2 regions of the Paenibacillus sp. SAF-068 genome follow, and region 2 is predicted to be linked to the other one. Evidence: riboswitches for the same ligand, from Rfam matches in the RefSeq annotation. Region 2 holds a riboswitch; the other holds the start of a gene.

Region 1 (12,599 bases), on a different contig from region 2:
CAGCCGCTGTACCGATTGCGTATCGGAGAAGCTGGTGAGAGCTATGCATATTCCATCGCATTAAAGCTGGGCATGCCACGGCGAATTATCGAGCGCTCCAAGTCTCTGTCGGATCAAAGCATTTCGAAAGATCGTACATTGGGGTTCACATTACCTCCGTTGGCAACTCCGGTCCTGAAGCCTAATCGTCCTGTTACAGAAACAAACGATCCAGCAGAGTTGCCGAAGCGCAAGTCGAAGCATGCAATGGATACAAGGAAGTCCGCCAGTTCACATAAAAAGACAACAACCAGAGAGTCGGATTCTCCTGCTCCGGCGAAAACCTTTCGCAAAGGGGATCGGGTGTATGCGGCCTATCTCAATCAGTCGGGCATTGTCTGTGATGTGGAGGATAGCCGTGGAAATATCGGTGTCATGCTGCGTGGACGCAAGGTCAAAATTCATAAGAAACGCCTGACCCTGCATATATCTGCCAATGAACTTTATCCGGGCGATGACTATGATCTGGACATTGTGCTGGAGACAAAAGAAAACCGCAAGAAACGCAAATTGATGGGACGTAAACATGTGGAAGGTCTACAGATCGAATTACCGCCCGAAGAGTAGACGATGGGAGAAACAGAGGTCGTGAATTGGGATTTATATGTACAGTGAAGTACAGGGAATTCCGTGTATACCGGCGCATTTCTGTTATACTGGGACCAGTATGTTTAACTTCAGTTTGTAGCTATTCCACAGGGAGGGAAGTACCCCATGTCTTCAGAACAAGATGATCAGGAGCACATCCATATTGATGTTCTTGTCTGCCCTTTATGCGGTGAAGCTAATCTCTGTTCCTATGCCGCAGGACATCCTCATTCGGAATGCTGGTGTAACCGGGCAACTTTCCCCGAGGGTGTATTTGACCGCATTCCGCCAGAGCAGCGCCGAAAATCGTGCATATGCCAACGCTGTCTGGATAACCATGCTAATAAACACCAACCAAAAGAAGAGCCACACAGTTAACAACTGTATGGCTCTTTTTTTATTATGCCGTATCTATACTACCTATGCTGTTAGCTGTCTACCTTGCTCTTACATTTGGTTATACTGGGCAACAGCCTGTTCCAGCACCGGATGATGCTCATCCATGGATGTATAATGATGGAGCGCAGCTGCAATCCCCTTCTGGCGGATCATGTCCTGCAGTTCCACTGCTTCCGGATCATCGGAGACCTCGAACTTGCAGGCTGCTGCCATACCCATGGCCAGATAGGTCGTTTCGGTTCCATCCGCATAAGCCTGAAGAGCGGGACGCACCAGACGATCATTCGGAGACAGCTTGCGCAGCGGGGAACGACCCACACGAGTAACCTCATCGGTGAGATACGGGTTGACGAACCGTCCCAATATTTTGACAATATACTGCTCATGCTCTTCCCGGTTGAATCCAAACCGTTTCACCAGAACTTCTCCGGTTTCCTGCAAAGCCCCGTATACAATGGATTTTACCTTTTCATCGGCGATAGCCTTCTGAATCGTGTCATACCCATGCACATTACCGATGTACGCTGCAACACAGTGTCCTGTATTTACAGTGAACAGTTTACGTTCGATATAAGGCTCAAGATCATCGACATATACAATGCCTTCAACCGGTTTGAATGCAGGAGCCATCTGGGAACGATCCACCACCCACTCGTAAAAAGGCTCCACCTGTACATGTAACGGATCTTCATGATGCTGTATAGGCACAATCCGGTCTACGGCCGAATCGGGAAAATAAATGTATTGATCCGCAAGGGAACGTACCTCCTCATTGAGCAGAGCATATACATGCTCTTTCAATTGTGTACTGGCTCCAATTGCGTTCTCGCAAGCAATAATGTGAAGAGGGTTTTGTGCAGGACCGGAATTCAGTCTTTTTTCAAGTCCCTTCGCAATACCTGGTGCAATATGTTTCAGAACGCCCACGCCCACTGCGGTTGTGATGAGATCCGCTTCCACAACGGTTTGGGCAACCGACTCCAGTTGGGTTCCATCAATTGCATTTACGCCTGTCACAGTCTCCTGATCCTTGCTCTCGTTAGCCAGTTCCACCGTATACTGCCCCCGTTGGTGGAGAGCGTTCACCAATTCCTGATTAACGTCGGAGAAAACAACCTCATACCCTGCACGGGAGAGGATTAACCCAATAAACCCGCGTCCAATGTTACCTGCGCCAAAGTGTAGGGCCTTCATAGCTCCATTTCACTTTCCAGAATCGCGATAACTTCTTCGGCTGTTTTGGCCAGACGCAGGGCCTCCATGTTCTCATCCTCAGCACAGATCACCGCGATGCTAGTCAAGATTTCCATATGTTCCCCGCCTTGAGCCGCGATACCAATGACCATATAAGCCTTTTCTTCGCCAAAATCAACACCCTGTGGATACTGAGTGACAGAGATGCCTGTGGATAAAATGAATGCTTTGGATTCCTTCGTACCGTGCGGAATAGCTAGGCCGTTCCCTACATAAGTCGAGACAATCTCCTCACGTTCAATCATCTTTTCAATGTAATCAGCGGTAATATGTCCCGCGTCTTTCAGAATCTGTCCTGCCATGCGAATCGCTTCGTATTTGTCCTGAGCCGTCGCATTCATGATGACTTTATCTGTTGTTAACATACTCATAATTTTTGACCTCCAATTTCGGTTTTACTGCGATAAAATCCAACCAGTTCCTGGGACAGGTAATGAATGAGTTCATCCCTGATTCCCTTTTCCAGTAATGTAATCATCTCTTCCTGTAATAACAGGGCGCTGATCTCGCTGAGAACCTCCAGACTTTCCTTGGATAGTTCTCTGGGACCGAGCATCAAGAGGATATGGGTAACTCCTACCGGATCATCCGGCGTACGAAGAAGTGGCTCAGTGAGCTGAAACAAGCTAATGGACGGCCTGTAAATCCCCTCACTCCGTGTATGAAACAGCGCAAGTCTTGTGCCAGGAATCTTCTGACTCCCCACTGCTTCACGTGCCTCCAACCGTTTTGCGACCTCCTGCGGTTCCTTCAGCACACCAGATCCATGGAGTACATTACACATCGCATATACGGTCTTATAGAAACCGATATCCTGGTTATCCAGCGGATACACCTGAAACTTGCCAATGATTCGAACGATTTCAACTAAAATAGCTTCCATTCCGTCAGGGTCCGAGTAACGACTTGTCGTCTGAACCTCTGTTTCATGCGGCTTGTTATGCTGCCGTTGTAACGTTGTTGTCCGGATAAAATGACGCAGACGTTCGCTCTCTTCTGCCGTAAGCAGTGGACTCACTTTGTAATACTGATGCTCCTCCATCGGCAGATCGACAGTGGATAACACCAGATCATATTGATCTGTAGGAATCCGGGCAGCCTCATACCAGGAGACGCTATCCATGATGCGAATCTCGGGAATCTCCTTGGACAGACGGCTAGACAGCATCCGTGATGATCCAATTCCGCTTGTACACACGATGATCGCCCGGATCTCCCGTTTCAATACACGTAATCTCTCGATGGAAGCCCCAAAATGCATGACCAGAAAACCAATTTCCTCATCCGGAACGTCTGTGCCTGGCCAAGCTTGCCCCACAGATTTTTTGACATCTTCAAAAAGTGAATCATAATCCTTTCGGATCTGCTGCAATAGCGGATTACGAATCATCTGGTGCCCTTCAATTCGCTCCATTACAGGTTGCATATGAGCAAGCAGACCTTCACGAAGCAAACGATCCTCATGAAAGGTGTAATGCGTTCTCGCCTGCATCTGATCAATCAGTGAATGTACCCTGTCCAGTAAAATCAAATCGTCTATTGGCAACAGCCGCGAAGAGTGAATCCGCTGCTCGGTCTCCATTAAGAGTCTGTGAATATAAGCTTGCTCATCTTGGGAGAATGCCAGCCCCAGCTGAGTGGATAACACACTACACAAACGTGAAGCCATATAAGGTGGAACCTTCATCTCATCCTGCACTGCAACTGCATCTCCCGTATTCTCTCGTGGAGACATACGGCCGATGCCAAAGCCCTTACGAATACGTACAACCGCTACGGATAATTGAATCAGCAGCTTCATGTATTGACGCTCCGGAATGTTTTCCAGCCATTCAATATCTGGCTGCCATAACGCGTTTTCTACTGTAAGCACATCACCGTGTCCAATCATATCCAGCAATTTTTGGTTTACGATGGAGCCTCCTTGTTCTGGTTGTCTTCCGAACAGGTCGGACTCATCCAGAAATTCCAGAGCAAGCGCAGCTATGGCTGTGCGATGAATGGTCTCACTTCCGTTAATCTTGACGCCATATCCACGCCTGCGAACCAGCTTCAGTCCCGCCTGACGAATGCGTGATTCCAGATCGTCCAGATCAGCGGTTACGGTAGATACGGTCACTTTCAGATCCGAAGCCAGGGCAAGCAACTTTACAGGCTCCGGTTCATCAAGCAGGATACAAAGCATGAAGAGCTTACGCTCTTCCGGCGTAAACTCCACATATTCTTTACCGTCCAATTGCTGGCGCAATACAGCCAGATCATCGGAACTGGCATCGATTCGGATACCGGTTCCTGATTTTTTTTCCAGCCTCATGCCTATAGGTTCAAGCCATTGTTCAATCATTTGAAGCTCCCGGTGAACCGTTCGGGTACTGACCTTTACTTCAACGGCGATTTCGCCGGCAGTGACTTCATGTGGATGCTCCAGCAGAAACTCCACGATTTCACGTTGTCTTTTGGTAATACTCATAGCTCAGCCTCCGGCTCAGGGAAAACGAATGCGTGCAATTACTTTAGACGTTCAACGAGCGCATCGTATTCCGGGCTTTTTAGGAAGTTGTCGATGGATATATGTTCTGCGTTCGGCGCAACGGAGCGGGCACGATCCGTTAATATTTGTTGTGTGATTACCACATCTGCATCCGGCGGGATATCACTGATAGCCGTATTGGTTACCGTAACGTCAATCCCCTCTGCCTTCATCTTCTTGCGTAGAATGGAAGCGCCCATGGCACTCGACCCCATGCCTGCATCACAGGAGAAAACAATCTTCTTCACATCTGTTTTCAATGTAGAAGAAGCGATATCCCCGGCTCTGTCTGCTTCACGATGATTATTAGCCGTAATGCCAGCGTTTGGCACGGTTCCTTGACTCTTCATGTCTTTCATCCGACTGGATGCAGACTCCAGATCTTCGTCCTTTTGTTTACCTGTTTTCAGCAACACTGCTGCAACCAGGAAAGAAACGACGGCTGCTACAAGCACTCCTGCAAGCATCGGCAGGTATCCACCTTTTGGTGTTAAGAGGAAATACGCGATAATACTACCCGGTGATGGTGCTGAAACAAGTCCTGCTCCAGTGAGCATGAATGTTAATGTACCTGCGACGCCACCCGCAATTGCGGCAAGAATCAGAATCGGTCTCATCAGAATGTAAGGGAAGTAGATCTCATGAATTCCCCCGAAGAAATGAATGATAACGGCACCCGGTGCAGAAGATTTGGCCATTCCGCGTCCGAAGAAACAGTAAGCAAGCAAGATACCAAGTCCCGGACCCGGGTTGGATTCAAGCATGTATAGAACAGATTGTCCTAATTCTCTTGCCTGATCGGTTGCAATCGGGGTCAGAATACCGTGGTTGATTGCATTGTTCAGGAACAATACTTTACCTGGTTCGATAATCAGGTTGACCAGCGGTAGCAAGCCCAGATTCATCAGACCTTGCACCCCGGCAGACAATACTTTGCTAATCGCTTCTACAGCTGGCCCAATACCCAGTAGAGCAAAAATCCCCAGGATCCCGCCAATAATACCGGCTGAGAAGTTATTAACCAACATTTCGAATCCGGCTCTAACTTTACCTTCAATGGATTTATCGAACTTTTTGATGATCCATGCTGCCAGTGGTCCGGCAATCATGGCACCGAGGAACATCGGAATATCACTGCCCACGATGACCCCAATGGTCATAATGGCACCCACGACACCACCACGCTGACCATGCACCATCGTACCCCCGGTGTAACCAATCAACAGTGGCAGCAAATATTTGATCATCGGATCGACTAGCTGTTCAAGCGTCTCATTAGGGAACCAGCCTGTTTTAATAAACATAGCCGTAATTAATCCCCAGGCGATAAATGCACCCATATTCGGCATGACCATACCGCTCAGGAATCGGCCAAAACGCTGCACACCTACCCGTAGCCCACCTTTGGAATTGGACGATTGGTCCAAATTACTCATTGTATTATCCTCCTTGGATCAAGTGATTATGATTTATGAAAGGGGTATCATTTCTCCCCTGCTGTAATCCTAAGCGAGAATGCTCTTCTATTCAATGAAATGAAAGCGTACTTTCGTCATGAACAATGATGACAACATTAGGTTATGTAATCGCTTTTATTGATGCATAATCGCTGAAACCATTGGTACACAAGGATTTTATTGCCTATGACATTTGTCATTCCCAATATCATATCCTACCCTATAGCTTGATCCAATCAGAGGACTTACATCCACAATTTGCTTGAATTCTCAATCAAAATCATTCTTGGAAAGCACAAAAAACCTGTGCAAGCATCAGGCTCACACAGGTCAAAACAATATAAAGCTCATTTTATTTTGTTATAAAATATATGTCAATAAGTACAAGTTCGTAGATCCTATTCTTCCGTATGTTTACGATACGCTTCTGCATTCATCAATGAAGATAAAGCTGCTGTCAGATCTCCCTCAACACGAATCTCAATCATCCAGCCTTCCTCGTAAGGAGAACTGTTCACAAGTTCAGGTGAATCTTGCAATGAATCATTGACTGCAATAATTGAACCTGTGACGGGAGAGAACAAGTCCGACACCGTTTTGACCGATTCGATCGTTCCAATGCTGTCTTCTGCTTTTACATTGGATTCAAGGTCAGGCAATTCCACAAACACAATGTCACCCAGCTGATGCTGCGCGAACTCGGTAATGCCAATACGTACAGTATCCTCCCCTACGGTTTGCACCCATTCGTGCTCTTCACTGTACAGGAAATCACTTTTCAATTCGCTCATCGATATCCGCCTCGCTTTTCATTAATGAGTGCATGCGTTCTTTGGCCTTAACCTTTTTCCCAGAACATAGCGTATGATATTTTTGAATCAAATGTCAAGATACCTCACAATTTATTTGATATTGGCCTCCTCAAACCGTAACCTGAATACACTCTTTCTACATATACTGGTGAATATTAGAATAGTAAGCGTAACCTTTTTAAATACACGAACGATAAAATAAAATTCAAAATAAACATTCGGTTTTTAATCATTATCTATGATATCGTTCTTGACATCGGTAGTGGATTCACGTTTTAATGAGAGGAGTAATTGTGTTTATTGGACTATGTTATACCCGCGGATGAATGTAAAGGGAGAGATTACCCATACCACCCGGTTCGGGATGTACATGAGGTAACGCCGAAGGAGTAAACCACCGATAAGCGGGGGTGAATCTCTCAGGCAAAAGGACTTTTACGGGACGCAACTCTGGAGAGCATCTATTCGCCCTGTGCGGGCGTCATGATCACCCAAGGGGAAACCTGCTTTACTAATGCGGCGGGGTAACTCTCAGGTACAAGGGACAGAGCCTTAGAATGCAGCGTGCTACTTGGCATGCCGATTCTTTGGCCTGTCCTTTTCCTTTTTCCCAAAAAACGAAAAACAGGATTCCAATCGGCGCTGCCATAGCTGCCTTACCATACTTATCTACGAATGACTTCTAGCTGAAAATTAAAAAAATAACCTGGTTCATTGATCCACGATTGTATATTCGGCCGTTTTTGACGGCCCATGACGAGGTGATTGGATGTCCGATTTGCTAAGAACACCACTCTTTTCACTATATCAGCAATATGAAGGCGTACGGTGCATTGATTTTGGAGGCTGGGAGCTTCCGGTGCAATTCAGCGGAATCCAGAAAGAACATGAAGCGGTGCGTGAGCGTGCCGGACTGTTCGATGTATCCCATATGGGCGAATTCACGGTACAGGGTGAGCAGGCTGAAACATTTTTGCAACAAATGATGACCAATGATGTGACCACGCTGGTTCCGGGTCAAGCCCAATATACCCTGATGTGTTATCCAGATGGCGGTGTGGTTGACGATCTGCTCGTGTATAAGTTGGAAGATCAGCATTATATGCTCGTCGTTAACGCCTCCAACATCGACAAGGATTGGGCATGGCTGCAAGAGCACCTGATCCCTGGCGTAAGCATGACCAACGATTCGGAGCAGACAGCGCTCCTCGCCCTGCAAGGTCCACTGGCTGTAGATATTATCGGAAAAGTTACAGATACAGATGTAAGCTCCATTGAACCGTTTCGTTTTGTGCAGAATGCCGAAGTATGTGGTGTAAAGTTGCTGTTGTCCCGTACGGGTTATACCGGTGAAGACGGCTTTGAACTATATGTTCCAGCAGATCAGGCTGCTGTAGTGTGGAATGGATTAATGAAAGCCGGTGAAGGTCATGGGCTGGTGCCAACCGGACTTGGTGCCCGGGATACACTGCGCTTTGAAGCGAAGCTTCCTCTATATGGACAGGAATTGTCGGCAACCATCTCTCCGCTTGAAGCTGGTGTTGGCATGTTTGTGAAGCTGAATGCTGGACCCTTTATCGGACACGAAGCTTTGTTACAGCAAAAAAATGACGGTCCCGCCCGCAAACTGGTCGGCATCGAAGTGCTGGAGCGTGGCATTCCCCGCCCCCACTATCCGATTTACGCTGAAGGCGTTCAGATTGGCGAAGTGACGACAGGTACGCAATCCCCTACATTGAAGCGTAATCTGGGGCTTGCCCTCATCGACAGCCGTTATGCTGCGCTGGGGACCCCGCTTGAGATTGAGATCCGCGGTAAGAAACTGAAAGCCGAGGTCGTAAAGACCCCTTTTCACAAACGGACACGTACGTCAAAGACACCTACTCAAGGAGCTGATCAAGCATGAGCAAGCACCGTTACATTCCCATGACCGAGCAAGATCAGAGCGCCATGCTCGCAACCATCGGTGTGGATACGATGGAGGAACTGTTTCAGGACATTCCCCAAGAGATTCGTTATCAGGGTGAGCTGCCCGTATCCTCGAAACTTGATGAATATGCACTGACACGTCACATGTCCAAACAGGCTGGCGCCAATGCCAATTTTGAAACACACGCCAGCTTCCTCGGTGCAGGCATATACGATCATCATGTCCCTTCGGTCATTAATCATGTCATTTCACGTTCGGAGTTCTACACTGCCTACACACCTTATCAGCCTGAGATCAGCCAAGGTGAACTTCAGGCGATTTTCGAATTTCAGTCTTACATCTGTGAATTAACCGGTATGGCTGTAGCCAATGCCAGCATGTATGACGGCGCAACTGCCTTTGCAGAAGCAGGCAATCTGGCCGCAGCGGCAACTCGTCGCAAACAGCTGATCGTATCCCGTACCGTTCATCCGGAAGCCCGTCAGGTATTGCAGGCCTATGCGCATGGACTCCGTTTGGAGATTGTCGAGATCGGCTATAAGGATGGAGTCACTGACTGGGATGCCCTGCAAGCCGCCATATCGGATGATACCGCTGCTGTCATGATTCAGAGTCCGAACTTCTTTGGTGCCGTAGAAAATGTAAAGCAAGCCGCTGACCTCGTGCATGCGCACAAGGGTCTGCTCGTCGTGAGTGCCAACCCGCTATCGCTGGGTCTGCTGGAAGCCCCAGGCAAGCTGGGTGCCGACATCGTTGTTGGCGATGCGCAACCCCTTGGTATCGCCGCTTCACTTGGCGGCCCGACATGCGGATATTTCGCCGTATCCCAGCCTCATATGCGCCGAATTCCTGGTCGAATTGTAGGCCAGACTACGGATCGCAACGGCAAGCGCGGTTTTGTACTGACATTGCAAGCGCGTGAACAGCACATTCGCCGCGAAAAGGCGACATCCAATATATGTTCCAACCAGGCTTTGCTTGCGCTCAGCGCATCTGTCTATATGTCCATTATGGGTAAACAAGGCATGATTGATGTCGCAGATCTGAATCTGCTAAAGAGTCATTACACCCTGAATACATTAACTGCGATTCCCGGCGTTAGCCTAACGTTTAATGCCCCAACATTCAATGAATTTGTGATTAAGCTGCCTGAAGGAACCGACGTGGATGCCCTTCAATTGAAACTGCTGGATGCGGGCTTTATCGGTGGCTATGAGCTTGAACGTGATTATCCGGAGCTTGCCGGACATATGCTGATTGCTGTTACCGAACGACGCAGTAAGGAAGAGATCGACGAATTCGCACGAGCATTGGAGGGATCGCTGTGACTCAGGAAACGACGACAACGACAACGACAACAACGGTACAAGGACAATCCGAAATGGGCGCCTCTGTCTCCACTACGGCTCAATCTGAGACAGCTACAACATTCAGCGCACAGTCCTTATCTCCTGCTCCGGAACAATCATTGATCTTTGAACTCAGCAGTCCTGGACGCGTCGCTTATTCCCTGCCGGAATGTGACGTTCCTCGTCAGGCTGTTGACACGTTGATTCCCCGGGAAATGCTCCGTTCGGAAGCAGCGGCACTGCCTGAAGTATTTGAGGTAGATGTTATCAGACACTATACTGCGCTGTCCCGTCGCAACTTCGGCGTAGATAACGGATTCTATCCGCTGGGTTCTTGTACGATGAAATACAATCCGAAGATTAATGAGGATGTTGCACGTTACAATGGCTTCGCCAAAATCCACCCTTATCAGCATGAATCCAGCATTCAAGGTGCACTTGAACTGTTATATACATTGCAAAACGACCTTGCAGGGCTGACAGGTATGGATGCGGTAACCCTGCAACCAGCCGCTGGTGCCCATGGGGAATGGACCGGACTTATGATGATTCGTGCCTACCACGAAGGTCGTGGTGAACAACGTACCAAAGTCATCGTGCCCGATTCATCTCACGGGACCAACCCTGCAAGTGCAACGGTTGCAGGATTCGAAACGGTGACGATTCCATCGCGCGCAGATGGATTGGTGGATCTCGATGCACTGCGAGCAGCTGTTGGTTCGGATACGGCAGCACTGATGCTAACCAACCCGAATACACTTGGTCTGTTCGAGAAAGATATTCAGGAGATTGCATCCATCGTGCATCAGGCTGGTGGCTTGTTGTATTACGATGGAGCCAATTCCAATGCCATTATGGGCATTACGCGTCCGGGTGATATGGGCTTTGACGTGGTGCATCTGAACTTGCACAAAACGATGAGTACGCCTCATGGCGGTGGTGGACCAGGTGCAGGACCCGTTGGCGTGAAGAGCCGTCTGATTCCGTTCCTGCCTAAACCAATGGTGATCAAGAATGAAGATGGTATGTATGCATTTGATCGTGAAGGTGATCAATCGATTGGTCGGGTCAAAGCCTACTACGGAAACTTCGGTATCCTGGTACGTGCATATGCCTACATTCGCACCTATGGACCAGAAGGTTTGCGTCGTGTATCGGAGTGTGCGGTACTGAATGCCAACTATATGATGGCCCGTCTTGCACCTTACTATGAGATTCCGTATCCAGGTGTATGCAAACATGAATTTGTCATGTCGGGTCGGGGACTGAAGCAATATGGTGTGCGTACACTGGATGTTGCCAAACGATTACTTGATTTTGGATATCATCCGCCTACGGTATACTTCCCGCTCAATGTGGAGGAATGCATCATGATCGAGCCAACGGAAACTGAAAGCAAGGAAACGCTGGATGGGTTCATTGATACGATGATACGGATTGCCAAAGAAGCGGAAGAGACACCTGAATTGGTACTCAACGCACCTTATGGCACACCGGTGACTCGTCTGGATGAGACCACTGCTGCCCGCAAACCTGTACTGAACTGCGCTTGCAGTTAAACCAAGTAATAACCTGTATACGTAGTGCTCCTACAATATCCCTTCCTGAGCATACCATTCGTATCTGTACGGTATCCGCCTGGTGGGTGAAATAATTACGAAGTACAGGGAACATTTACATTAGTTATCCGTTTTAAAAAATAACAGCCACGCAGAAGCGCGGCTGTTATTTTTTCTTCTCCGATTAGGCCCCTATCACTGTCCTGTATTCTTTCAGTCTAAGACTTCCAATTAGCCCGTTCCTTCTTCCCCAAACGCGGACAAGTGTAACAATAGGATCGACCTTGCCGTAAGTATTGAAGACAACATACATTTTTGATCGCAAGTCTCTTCGATGGTTCCAGGGGATGATCAATCATGCGAGTTCTGACACATAGCGGATTCTTTCCCAGCCCAAACACATTAGGAGTCAGCACATTTTGCATAACATGTTCAACAGCAGTTAACTTGCGCATGACAGCTTCTTCGTGCTGAAATGCTTCACAGATGTTCTCCCTGTAGTTTTCCAAAGCCGTTGGCAACTGCCCCCACAACATGCTGACATGCAACCCCGAAACGTAGGACAAACACTCTATTAAAGGACGTGCAGTCCGACTGTAGAAACGGTTGAATTCTGCTTCAATCCAGACGCTTCTTCCTTCCGAATCATTCGGAGCGAGGTCAACCTCCAGTTTTTCAAGTT
Region 2 (12,599 bases):
CCTGCCCGTGACTTCCTCCGGCTTATAACCCAGCAAGGTGTACACGGAAGGTGAGACATATAACAACTCTCCATCCGCAGAACAAGTCGTAATCAGATCTTGTGCATGTTCAGCGAGCACCTGATACTTCTCCTGCGTCTCCTGAAGCTCACGTTCCACTTTTACAATATCGGTAACATCCTTGGCTATGCCGTAGATTCCAACGACTTCACTGTCGGCTGTAATTGGTATATAGGTAACTTGGGCTTGCTTTAGTGAGCCATCCTTATGATAGAATGCCATGGATTCACTGACTGAACGTCCAGCCAGTACCTCTGTAATGAATTGTTTTCGTAAATTTTCACTTTCAGGCGGGCTGATCCGATCCCGGCTCATACCCATAAGTTCTTCAATTTTATATCCAGATAACCGCTCAAAAGACGGGTTGGCGTCCATATGATTTCCAGCAATGTCCATCACATAAATGGCATCTGGATGATTAAAAAACAATGAACGGTAAGAGCTTCCCTCAGAAATAATGCGCTTCAGGGTTTCCGTTTTATCAATATCCAAGGCTTACCCCTCTTTTCTCAGCCAATATCTTCGTCTAACAACAGGAATTAGTTATTCCCTACAGAAATGGGCCTACCCTCGAATAACCATGTAAGCCAGCCTAGAAACAGCTTTTTTTATTTTACCAGATTCTTGTCTCATTTTGCTTATAATCTATGATTCAATTCACATGATGTGTGATGTAATAGTTGGAAATTACTCCTCACAGATTCGTCAGGGCTCTTGCGAGCCTTGGCGTAAAATTAACGATACATTTTGTATCAAAAAGGCTATAATCTTTAAAAAACGATTTTTCAATGACGGAGAGGATGAATGAATCATGCTGCCCAACAGAGTTAAAATTGCCTATGGCAAACTACGAGGCTTGACCATTTTTGGTAAAATACAACCCTCAATGGGCCTGCTGCCACGAATCAGGGGCAAAGTATATCTAAATAAACATGGGGATTTGCAGGTGGGAAAGCGGCTTAACATCATAGGTAAACCTTGGGGAACCCAGCTAACCGTGGTTAAAGGTGCACGATTAACGATTGGCGATGACGTCATGATTAATGCCGGTGTGGGGATTGCCGCTAACGTTGAGGTAACCATCGGCAATAACGTCATGATCGGTCCTCGAACAAGCATATTCGACAGTGCTTATCACCGCATTGATTCACTGGATGATGGGAGCCAGACTGCCAAGCGGATTGTCATCCAGGACAATGCCTGGATTGGTACAGGCGCGCTCATTCTGCCCGGAGTGACGATTGGCAGGAATGCAGTCGTGGCAGCAGGAAGTACAGTGACCAAAGACGTACCCGAGAATACACTTGTAGCCGGCGCGCCAGCCAAAATCATTCGCGAGCTGACCATTCATGACGGTTGGGTCAGACATTAGAAAAAAATCCCCTCAAGCTCACATACAATAGAACTTTGCATGTTTTGCTTAAAGAGGATCTTGATCTTACCATATCCAGGCTTATATTTAATTATTCAGATTTCTTTTTTGGCAAAATACATCATGCCGATTCCAATGAAAATAACAGCACTGCCTCCGATGACCGCCAGCATCGTCATCAGTGGAACATTGTAGGCTCCGAAACCTCCGCCGTCCACTGGTGTCATCAGAATCATCGGTTGTGCCCATGGATAATACGGCCCGTATGTCGCCGAATTCACGATGAGAATATTCGGTACGGTCAGTGCAAAATTCAGTGCGAGCGGCGCAGCAAAACTGCTCCATACCAAGGAAACAAACATTTGCAGAGCGGCAAGAGGTACACAGGCCAACAACCCAAGCAGCAGTTTGCCCACCAGGAATCCCCAGGGTATCTGCATCGTAATGCCATGGATCATGCCTGCCAGCAGAATGGATATAAGCAACAACACTTGTGTACCCGCCAGAAGCATGAGTACAATCGTCAGTTTGCCAGCATATACACCTGAACGTGTGAGCGGCAAAACCAGCATCTGCTTCCACCCTCCTCCTGCATGTTCGAAACGGCAGACAAAGGACGTAAACACGCCAGTCAGCATCGGCAACAGGAGTAATCCATGCAAGAAGACCATGGTGCCCATCAAAACCTGCCAATTCCCCGATGGAGTGGACAACAGTCCAATGAGCAGTGCAATAAGTGGACTTAACAGAATCAGGAGCCATATGGGTGACTTGCCCATCTTCAACCGTTCAGCAGACAAAATTCGAAAATACGTTGTCGCAAAGCTCATATCAGGCCACATCCTTCCGGCTAAAATGCACCATGCCCAGCAACAGGATCAAGAGCCCCAGACCTGCACCCATGCCAGCATAGAGGTAGGGATTGGGTCCATTCCAGGCCATCTGTGCCCATGCGAGTGGAAAGTTTGGTGATATACTGAGCGAGAACATGCCCGTTATCGCGAGAACGATACCCAAGGTGACGGGAAGCGCCTGATTCTTGTTTACCATTGTGAGCCATAATTCCAACGACAACACGGGAAGCGCCCCAGCCAAAGGCAACAGTCCCAGCTTGATGGCATGCGTCCAAGGGATCTCACTGGCATGGAATCCGAGGACCAGACCCAGACCTACCATTCCTGCAGTTAGCAGCAGGCAGGAGATCACCAGCAGCAGACAAGCCAGCAAGAACTTGGCCAGATACACGGCCGGTCTTGGGATCGGCATCGCTAACAACTGTTTCCACGATCCCTGCTCATGTTCGACATTAGCGATCATGGAGCTGAGAATGGTTGCTCCCAGCATCAGGGACAACGGTACAAAAACAACCACATTGCCCAGCAACCCGCCCCACAGGTTATCAGCATACTGCTCTTTCAGATAGTCCAACCGCAAGCCAAAATTAAGGGCCTGCATCGCTGTCAATCCAAGCGGGGCCAGAAACACGAGAAACCAGATTCCCTTCCCCCGAATCTTCAGCCAGTCCGACGATAATGCACGTCCGGTCATATGGAAGCCCCCTCGCCAATGACCCGCATGAACAGATCTTCCAGCGACTGACGCTGTTCCTCAACACGATACACATCATGATCCTGTTCAATCAATCGGCGTACAAGCAGCGCAACCGAAGGGTTATCCATATAAGGGAACGTTAGCGCAGAACCTTGTCGCTGACCAAATTGCCCCTGCTCTCTCGCCAGTTTCATGGCCTCTTCCGGCTCGGAAACCGTTAACCGGATAGAGCTGCCCGTCTGACTATGCAGACTCGCGATGGTATCCTGAAGCACCATCTTGCCTTCACGGATAATCCCGACACGACTAGCCATCTGTTCGACTTCACTCAGCAAGTGGCTGGAAACCAGAACGGTGATGCCATGTTCCAAGGGCATGCGTTTGATCAGTTCCCGAATCTCCTGAATACCGGCAGGATCAAGCCCATTCGTTGGTTCGTCCAGAATCAGCAGCTCCGGTTCACCCAGTAGAGCGCTGGCGATACCCAGACGTTGCTTCATGCCAAGAGAATACCCCTTCACTGAACGTTTGGCATCCTTGGTCAGATCCACAATGGACAGTACTTCAGCAATTCTTGATTTTGGGACATTGATGATGCGGCGCAAGGTTTCCAGATTCTCTACCGCATTCAGATGTCCGTAGTAAGACGGGTATTCAACCAGGGAGCCCACACGGCGCAGAATATCCATGCGTTCCTTGCGAATATCCTTGTCGAAGACCCGGATCACGCCTTTGGTTGGTTTGATTAAGCCGAGAAGCATGCGGATCGTTGTGGTTTTGCCGGCACCGTTGGGACCGAGGAAGCCATAGATATCTCCCTTTTTAATATGCAGATCAAGTTCACGGACCGCAGCACGGTCCCGGTATGTTTTCCATAAATTCGCCGTTTGAATAATGTTTTCACTCACTGTATGATCACCTCGGAACTATCGTAACCTTTCAAGGTTAAAGCCAAGGTAGTCTTCAGTTTAAGTTTAGTTTAAAAAAGCAATCTCAGCGGTTGGTTGTCTCCTTACTTCCCTTACCACTGTAGATGTAAGTCCGGACACCCGTATCGGAACTGTCCATCCGCTTGCGCAGCCCCATTTCACGAATCAACAGATCGACAATGGATAAACCCAGACCTGTGCCTTTGGTGTTGGAATCCTGTTGCATTCCCGGACCGCGATCCTGAATAACGATAGCCGTCTCACCCTGAATCTCCCGGGTGGAGATCCCAATATATTTCCCGCTGGCGGCATGACGGATCACGTTTTGGAACAGATTATCCAGAACACGGCGCATGCCCTGTTCATCCATATGCCAGATCAGCGGTTCCTCTGGCAGATCAATATCAATTTCGAATTGCTCTTTCTCCCAGACCGGATACCATGCTGCCGCTGTTTCCCTGACAATCCGCAGCATATCTTTCTCTTCCAGCTTCAGCGTATATTTACCACTCGTGAGCAAATTATAGGATAACATGTTGTCAATGAGCCCGCCGAGGTCCTCCATCTTCGCTTCCATGCGATGTAATGAACGGTCACCTTGCTCGCTCAGCGCTTCCTTGTGCAACGCATGCATATGTCCACGAATCACCGTTAGCGGGGTGCGCAGATCGTGGGAAAGCCCCGCAATCAGACGTTTGCGCAATTGTTCTTCCTCACGCTCACGCTGGCGACTGTCGGACAGTTGATGAATCATCAGATTAAAGGATTCCTCCAGCTGACCGATTTCATCGGACCGGCGGATATCAACCGGAAGCGGAATGCCTTCCTTGCCCGGGGTCATCATCGCTGTCTGTAGACGAATAAGCCGTTTGCGAATACGTGCGAAGAAGAGAATCGACATGATGATGAAAATCATGAAGATGATGGTCATGACAATGCCGAGATACAGGAGCTCCATCGGCCAGTTACTCTGTGTCATTTGCAGAAGTGACCGCGGCACTTCAATGATTATGAATCCCTGTCCCTTGTCCTTTTCACCTCCGCCGATGTATGAAACTACGGTTAACGGATCTCGAAAGGAAGCTTCTTTCATGAATTGCACCGTGTTGCTCGCATTCCATATGGCCGGAATTCGAGTCTCTGCCGTTTGCCCGGAATCCAGTGACCATCTCAGTGTCTTGTCTGTCCCGCCATCCAGCGATGTGGAATCCAAAAACGTTACGTCTTCACCACCGAGAATAAAAAGGGTCTCACCGCTCGCATTCACACGATACATGGAAGATTTGGGATACGAGACATGTAATTGCTCCAACCGGGCTTTAATCTCCTCTTCTGAAGCACCATTCAGATTCTCCGCTTCACGCGACCAGAGGTTACTGATTCGGGTAACATCACCGTACGGCGCCACTTGGTTCGTATTCGTGTTATTCACTACGACTATGTATATAACGGATATGATCGGAAGAACGACGGGTACGAATAATACGGCCGCCAGAATCAGGATGATATATCTGGACATTAAGGAACGCCCGAAGCGTAGCTTGCCTTGCCCGGTTTGCGTATGCTTAGGATCCATGCGCGGTTCTCCTTTCCGCTCTTCCTTCATCGTCTTCCATGCTCTGAACCGTCGGATCATGGCTTCTTCACACGATATCCCACACCGCGGACCGTCTGAATAACGACCGGATTGGCCGGATCAAGCTCCAGCTTTTCGCGCAGATGTCGGATATGTACCATCAAGGTCTTGTCCCCGTCCAAGTAGGGCTCATTCCAGACAGCTTCATAGATCTGTTCTTTGGTTCGAATCATGCCCATATGTCGTAGCAGGTAGGCAAAGATATGGAACTGTTTTCCCGATAAAATAATCTCATCCCCCGTCTTCTCATTGACGATCCGGTTGTCCTTCTCATAGATGGAGAGATGATCCAGCTTCAGGGCAGTGTCGGAGGATACCGCTGTTCCCGCCTTCCGTAGTTGGACCTCAATCCGGGCAGCCAGTTCATCGGGGTGAAAAGGTTTCGTCACATAGTCATCGGCAAAATCGAGACCGTGCAACTTGTCGTCAATGGACGTTCTGGCCGAGAGCATGACAATAGGCACGGCTGGATGTTCTTTTTTCAATCGCTGACCCACCGTAAATCCATCCAGTCCGGGCAGCATGACATCCAGAATAATGAGTGAACAACCAACAGCAGCCTCAGCTGCACCTTCACCACTGCCGAGCCATACCACCTCATAACCGCGCTCCTCCAGATCAGCTCTGACCCAAGTTGCAATTTCCGTATCATCTTCAATGTATAACAGTTTGGTTTTCATCCAAATATTCGTTTCCTTTCCGCCCCCATTGGGTTAATGATATATCTGAGCACCATCATAAAAACAGTCTATAGCCTATAACCTATGGATTCCAAGTCTTGTTAAAACCATGTTAGAGTCCTTTACGGTTACCACACATTCCAATTATAGCTTATCCATTAACGTGGGGAATGTTATATCAAATCAAATCTACCAAGTACATATCAGTTCTACACCTGACGGGAGGAATTTCATTATGCTATTGGAAGCCATCTATCATCAACCCAAACGGAACTGGGCCTATGCCTATGACCAAGATACCATCCGTCTGCGCCTGCGCGCCAAAAAGAATGATCTGACCGAGGTACATGCCCTGACCGGAGACAAATATGCATGGGATGCTACCAAAGCGCTGGTCCCTTTAACGAAATTCACCTCTGACTCCATGTTCGATTACTACGAAGGTGAAGTGAAACCTCCCTACCATCGGTTGAAGTACTCTTTTCTGCTCAAAAGTGGAGATGAACAGATCTGGATGACCGAGACGGACTTCCAGGAAGAAGAACCGGACGATCCGGGTCGTATGTTCCAGTTCCCTTATATCCATGCGGGAGCTGTATTCACACCCCCTGCATGGGTTAAGGATGCCGTCTTCTATCAGATTTTCCCTGAACGATTCGCGAACGGCAACCCTGATATTAGTCCGGAACAGGTGGAACCGTGGGGCGGCGAGCCAACACCTTTCAATTTCTTCGGCGGTGACCTTCAAGGCGTGATCGACCATCTGGATTATATCAGTGATCTTGGCATTAATGCGATCTACTTCACACCCATCTTCGAAGCCACCACCAACCACAAATACGATACTGAAGACTACCTGCGGGTAGATCGGCATTTTGGTGACGCAGATACCGTGAAACGACTGGTCGAGCTGTGCCATGCACGTGGAATTCGCGTACTGCTGGATGCTGTGTTCAACCATTCCGGGAAGACTTTTGCGCCGTTTGTAGATGTGCAGAAGAATGGAGAACAATCCAAATACAAAGACTGGTTCCATGTACATGAATTCCCGCTCGACGTGAAGGAGGGCATTCCTACGTATGAGACCTTTGGATTCGAAGCGCACATGCCAAAGCTGAATACGGAGAATGCCGAGGTTAAGGACTATCTGCTGAAGGTTGCCGAGTACTGGATCAAGGAAGTGGGTGCGGACGGATGGCGGCTGGATGTCGCAGACGAAGTGGATGATGCCTTTTGGCGGGATTTCCGCCGCGTAGTCAAGGCTGCCAATCCGGAAGCCTACATTCTGGGCGAAGTATGGAACGAGTCTTCCGCCTGGCTGCAAGGCGACCAGTTCGATGCGTCCATGAACTATCCGTTTACCGATGCCGTGAATGCTTTCTTTGTGAAAAATACAATGCACTCCGAACAGTTCGCGAACTCCATCGGACGACAGTTGTCCCGTTATCCGCTTCAAGCCAGCGAAGTAGCATTCAATCTGCTGGACAGCCACGATACCCCGCGGCTGCTCACGCTGTGTGAAGGCGACCAGCGCAAGATGAAGCTGGCTGCGTTATTCCAGTTCAGTTACATGGGTACGCCGTGCATCTATTACGGAGACGAGATTGGCATGGACGGCGAGCATGATCCGGGCTGCCGTAAATGCATGGAATGGGATGAAGCGAAGCAGGACCGTGAGCTGTTCGACTTTTATCAGAAACTGATCTCCCTGCGTCATGCTCATCCTGCCCTGCGTGCAGAAGGCACCGTTCGTTTCCTTCAGGCTCGTCCTGATGGCAGCCAACTGGTATTAGAGCGGCAGAATGAAGAGGAACGCATTCTGGTTCTGTTCAATCGCTCGGAGGAGACGGCTATTGTCGAGCTGGAAGCTGGTGACGAGGAATGGACCGAGCTGTTTGGCGGAAACCATCGTACCGCCAAGGAAGATGGCGTGCTTGCCATTGAATTGCCCGCGTATGGATATGCCGTACTGAGTACGCCTGTGAGCCAGGACTAGATTCATTAAACACATATACCTGAGGTCATATATAAGCGAGTCCATCTTCGCATCATTTGGCGATATTAAACAAGCGTCCTGCAGAACCCGGATTCGGGTTCGCGGACGCTTGTTTTTATATCGCGGTTATACATCAAAATGTCACGTTATATTTCGGTGGCCCCGGTTCAGATCAAACCCGAGGGTCGGTGTCCACTTGAGCATGGTCCGCCCCAATTCCAGTTGTCTCAGAATCCGTTGGCTTCGACTCCGTATCAGGCTCTGCACGCTTGGCCTTCGGTTTAGCCAGCTTTTGCATCATTTTACGACCGGTTGGTGTTTGGGCCAGTCCGCCCTGGGCCGTCTCCCGGTGGCGGCTCGGCATCGCACTGCCTACTTCCAGCATGACGTCGATAACTTCATCTGACGGAATGGCACTACGCACTCCGGCCAGGGCCATGTCGGCTGCAGCCAGCGCCGTAACTGCACCCAGTCCGTTACGGACGATGCACGGAATTTCGACGAGACCTGCGACCGGATCGCAGATGAGACCGAGTGTATTTTTTAACGCCAAGCCTACGGCATGAACGACCTGTTCCGGTGTGCCTCCACGCAGTTCAACCATGGCACCCGCAGCCATGCCAATCGCTGAACCCACTTCCGCCTGACAACCCCCTTCGGCCCCGGAGATAAATGAATTGTTCGCAATAACATAACCAACTGCGCCTGCACAGAACAACCCGTTCACCAAATGTTCGTCCGTCCAGCCAAATCGCTCCTGTGAGCTAATAAACACACCAGGGATAATGCCGCAGGAACCGGCTGTTGGTGTTGCTACAATGCGGCCCATGGAGGCATTCACTTCAGATACACACAGGGCGTATGCCATGGCAAGTGCGGAAGCATCCCCTGAGCAAGTCTCACCCTTGCGAATGTAATCGGCCATTTTTTTACCGTCTCCACCCGTTAATCCACTGCGTGATGTGGTATCTTCCGTTAACCCTTTACGTACCGCTTCCTTCATTACCTGATAATATTCAGACATCTGCTTCACAACATCCGCTTCCGGTGTATTGGTCTCCTGAACCTGCTCCTCAATCATCAGCTGAGCAATCGTTTTGGATTCCGCTGTGCAGATCGTATTCAGCTCGTGCAAATGTTTAAATCGCATTCGAATCAACCCCTCTCTTCAAATCGATAACACGAATGTCCAGCACATGGTCCAGCTCCTTTAGACGTTGGAGCATCTCAGGATTAGGCGCCCCATCCATTTCCATCGCGGTCAGCGCTTCGCCATCACGGGCTTTCCGATCCACCTGCATATACCCGATGTTAACCCCCGATGAACTAATTGTGGATGTTACTGACGCAAGTACCCCTGCCTTGTCTGCATGTCGCAGAACGAGTGTCGGAAACTCACCACTAATCTGAACACGAAAATCATTCATCGCATGCACCGATACACTTCCACCACCAATAGAAGCACCAATCAAGGAGCAGGCACGTTCTCCGTGCCACAATTCGATTTTGACGGTATTCGGATGAGGAGCAGGCAGACCACTTGTATAAAATTCAACATCCATGTCCGCTTCTTCTGCGTATTGCTCTGCATCCGGGATACGCGGATCGTCTGTAACATAATCCAGCAGACCACCGATCAGTGCCAGATCTGTTCCGTGCCCCTGATACGTATCAGCAAATGAACCGTAAAGCGTCAGCCGGGCACGTTCAGGCGTACAACCTAACCACTGACGAGCAATTCTTCCCAGCCTTGCTGCTCCAGCTGTATGTGAACTTGAAGGCCCCGTCATCGACGGGCCAATAATTGAAAAAACATCTTTAAATCGCACCTTGTAACCCTCCAATTGTATTCGTCATTTCCATCCAGGATCACATTCCATAATGTTCCTTAATTACTGAATGATGACATCAAAAAAGGACAGAAGAAGGCCTCAGGCCCTCTCTCTGTCCTCGATACCTGAGAGTTTCATGATCAGCAGCGTCCAAGGACGAGGTGAACGGCCTGCAATTACAGGCAAGATCACCAACCTGACTGATCATATACCCCTTGGGTGGCGCAGTTCGCGCACTCTCCAGAGTTGCGTCCAACGATGGTACATTTACCTGAGAGATTAACCACTGCGCCGGGTGCGCAGCAGCTTGCTCCTTCGGTGCCTGAACATTAGCCATTGTGCTCGGCTATCCCAGGTCTCTCCCGCTCGTTATCATCCGCTGTATGGAACCATTCTGAGCTTATGTCAGAACAGTAGTGGAAGTCGTTCATTTCTTCTCATTAAGATTAATCGACCGGAAGATCAGTGTCAACAAACTTAACGATTTCTTTGGGTGTATTTCCTTCATTTCGCATAGAATCGATGAAAACCAGAATATTTTGTCAACTTTCATCACATTATTACGTTAAAAATATCGTATATATACAGCTCACACTTCATTATCCTTCCATCGATGAGTGCTTACTGCTATTTTATGATATTGTCCATGAACTGTTCGGGTGTTCAGGCAACCCATGCACATCCGGATTACAATTTACAGTTCGTAGAAGATGCTCTTGTTCTGTACATAAGGTCTGCAATACTTGCTGCATAGCTTCGGCATACGATCTTTCATCCATTCGTGCCTCGACTCGTTCGCCATCTGAAAGGCATAATACCCCAGTGTAAAGATCAACATGAACCCTTCCATCAGCCGGATATCTCGCTCTGTTAGCGGTGCGGTTTGTTTCGTGTATCCAGATAAGAATATGTCACGTTCCTCCCGATTGAACATAAGCGCTGCCCCACCGGCATCGAACAGATAATAACCGTAACCGTGTAGACAAAAATCAATCATGGAAATCCCCTGACCCGTGATCAGCAGATTGTTGCGCGTAATATCCCCATGAATGATCCCCCATGTCTCCGCGTGCTGTGGGTACGTTGCTAGCTGCTTATTAATGTTCTCAAACGTCTCACGAAGCAGATCGAAGTCTTCCGTTGTAAAAATCCCCAATCGGACACCTTCCTCCAGCTGTCCTAGCATGATCAAGTTCTCATGGATATTGCCATAAGCCGGCCGTGCCTTTGTTCGATCTTTCTGTTGCTGTATACGCCCATGTTGATGCAGTGTCTGCAGTTGAACACCCAAGTCCATAATCTGCTCTGTTGTCAGCCGTTCTCCCTGCTGAATGTCCCTACCTTCAATCCACTCCAATACTGTACAGCAAATCTCTTTCCCTTCCTCACTTCTCCATACCGTGACCCAATCTCCCGATAGATTGCGTACCGGATGTTGTACGCGCAATGCTGTCGTTGCATTTAACTCATGAAGCAGGTTCATCTCTGCCTCCAGTGCAGGAGGGGTATGCTGAATGCCCGTCATACTTGCATATGCGGCTTGATGAATACGTAGCAGATACTTCTGCCCATTTGCTTCATCAACGACATGATACGTCAGATTCTCATTGTGGCGAATATAGGAAACGACAGGTTTCTCCATGTTATAGTTCTTAATGATCTGAGCTGCCATATGGTCGTAAGACCTCTGATCCGTAGTGATTATCAACATCTCCTTCGGAGTTATGTAAACGCTATCTTTGCACTGAATATCGTAGCATACTAGCTTTACACGCAGCAAACTCTTTCAGAATTAAATTAAAAAAGCACAACCCCCGAACAACCGTCCAGGCATTGCGCTTTCTTTTTTTCTCTATTTATCTCTTAATCTCTCTGTCTGTTGCTCTATGTGACACTCCATGATCCAATTAACCAAAACGGCCCATAATGTATTCTTGGGTCAGACGATTGTCCGGGTTCGTGAAAATATGTTCTGTATCCCCGTGCTCAATCATGCTTCCCAGATAGAAGTAAGCTGTATAATCCGAGATACGTGCTGCCTGCTGCATGTTATGGGTAACAATAACAATCCGCAGTTCCTTCTTGAGCTCGGTAATCAACTCTTCAACTTTACCGGTAGATACCGGGTCAAGTGCAGATGCAGGCTCATCGAGCAGCAGAATCTGCGGATCAACAGACAGGGCGCGGGCGATACATAAACGCTGCTGTTGTCCACCCGAGAGAGACAGAGCTGACTCGTTCAGTCTGTCTTTCACTTCGTCCCAGAGTGCTGCACGACGCAAGCTTTTTTCCACAATTTCATCCAGTGCCTTCTTACTCTTCGTACCACGGTAGCGGGGGCCAAACGCGATATTGTTGTAGATGGACTTATGAAAAGGATTCGGCTTCTGCCACACCATGCCAATCTTCTGGCGAAGCTTGATTACATCGGTTCCAGGCTCATTCAGATCGTTACCGTCCATCCAGATATGTCCCTCTGTACGGGAACCGGCAATCTCGTCGTTCATCCGGTTAAGTGACCGAAGGAACGTGGATTTACCGCA

The links. A riboswitch is a leader RNA that binds a small molecule or an ion and turns the genes downstream of it on or off. The one in region 2 is predicted to bind glycine.
Region 1: another riboswitch for glycine. It lies ahead of gcvT (glycine cleavage system aminomethyltransferase GcvT); the one in region 2 lies ahead of sdaAB (L-serine ammonia-lyase, iron-sulfur-dependent subunit beta).

What each region holds. Positions count from the first base shown of each region.
Region 1 is NZ_JBQCJX010000002.1:92,923-105,521, reverse strand. It holds gene ACTHPG_RS14520 (endonuclease MutS2) at 1-606, shown strand, start outside; gene ACTHPG_RS14515 (cysteine-rich CWC family protein) at 754-1,005, shown strand; gene ACTHPG_RS14510 (mannitol-1-phosphate 5-dehydrogenase) at 1,075-2,220, opposite strand; gene ACTHPG_RS14505 (PTS sugar transporter subunit IIA) at 2,217-2,651, opposite strand; gene ACTHPG_RS14500 (BglG family transcription antiterminator) at 2,648-4,750, opposite strand; gene ACTHPG_RS14495 (PTS mannitol transporter subunit IICB) at 4,789-6,246, opposite strand; gene gcvH (glycine cleavage system protein GcvH) at 6,666-7,058, opposite strand; glycine riboswitch at 7,402-7,524, shown strand; glycine riboswitch at 7,528-7,629, shown strand; gene gcvT (glycine cleavage system aminomethyltransferase GcvT) at 7,849-8,985, shown strand; gene gcvPA (aminomethyl-transferring glycine dehydrogenase subunit GcvPA) at 8,982-10,337, shown strand; gene gcvPB (aminomethyl-transferring glycine dehydrogenase subunit GcvPB) at 10,334-11,917, shown strand; gene ACTHPG_RS14470 (hypothetical protein) at 12,136-12,599, opposite strand, start outside.
Region 2 is NZ_JBQCJX010000005.1:138,727-151,325, forward strand. It holds gene ACTHPG_RS23360 (PAS domain S-box protein) at 1-552, opposite strand, end outside; gene ACTHPG_RS23365 (acyltransferase) at 872-1,432, shown strand; gene ACTHPG_RS23370 (ABC transporter permease) at 1,528-2,262, opposite strand; gene ACTHPG_RS23375 (ABC transporter permease) at 2,264-2,980, opposite strand; gene ACTHPG_RS23380 (ABC transporter ATP-binding protein) at 2,977-3,891, opposite strand; gene ACTHPG_RS23385 (HAMP domain-containing sensor histidine kinase) at 3,977-5,488, opposite strand; gene ACTHPG_RS23390 (response regulator transcription factor) at 5,545-6,228, opposite strand; gene ACTHPG_RS23395 (alpha-glycosidase) at 6,464-8,224, shown strand; gene sdaAA (L-serine ammonia-lyase, iron-sulfur-dependent, subunit alpha) at 8,397-9,374, opposite strand; gene sdaAB (L-serine ammonia-lyase, iron-sulfur-dependent subunit beta) at 9,364-10,053, opposite strand; glycine riboswitch at 10,167-10,302, opposite strand; glycine riboswitch at 10,307-10,431, opposite strand; gene ACTHPG_RS23410 (phosphotransferase enzyme family protein) at 10,751-11,728, opposite strand; gene pstB (phosphate ABC transporter ATP-binding protein PstB) at 11,964-12,599, opposite strand, start outside.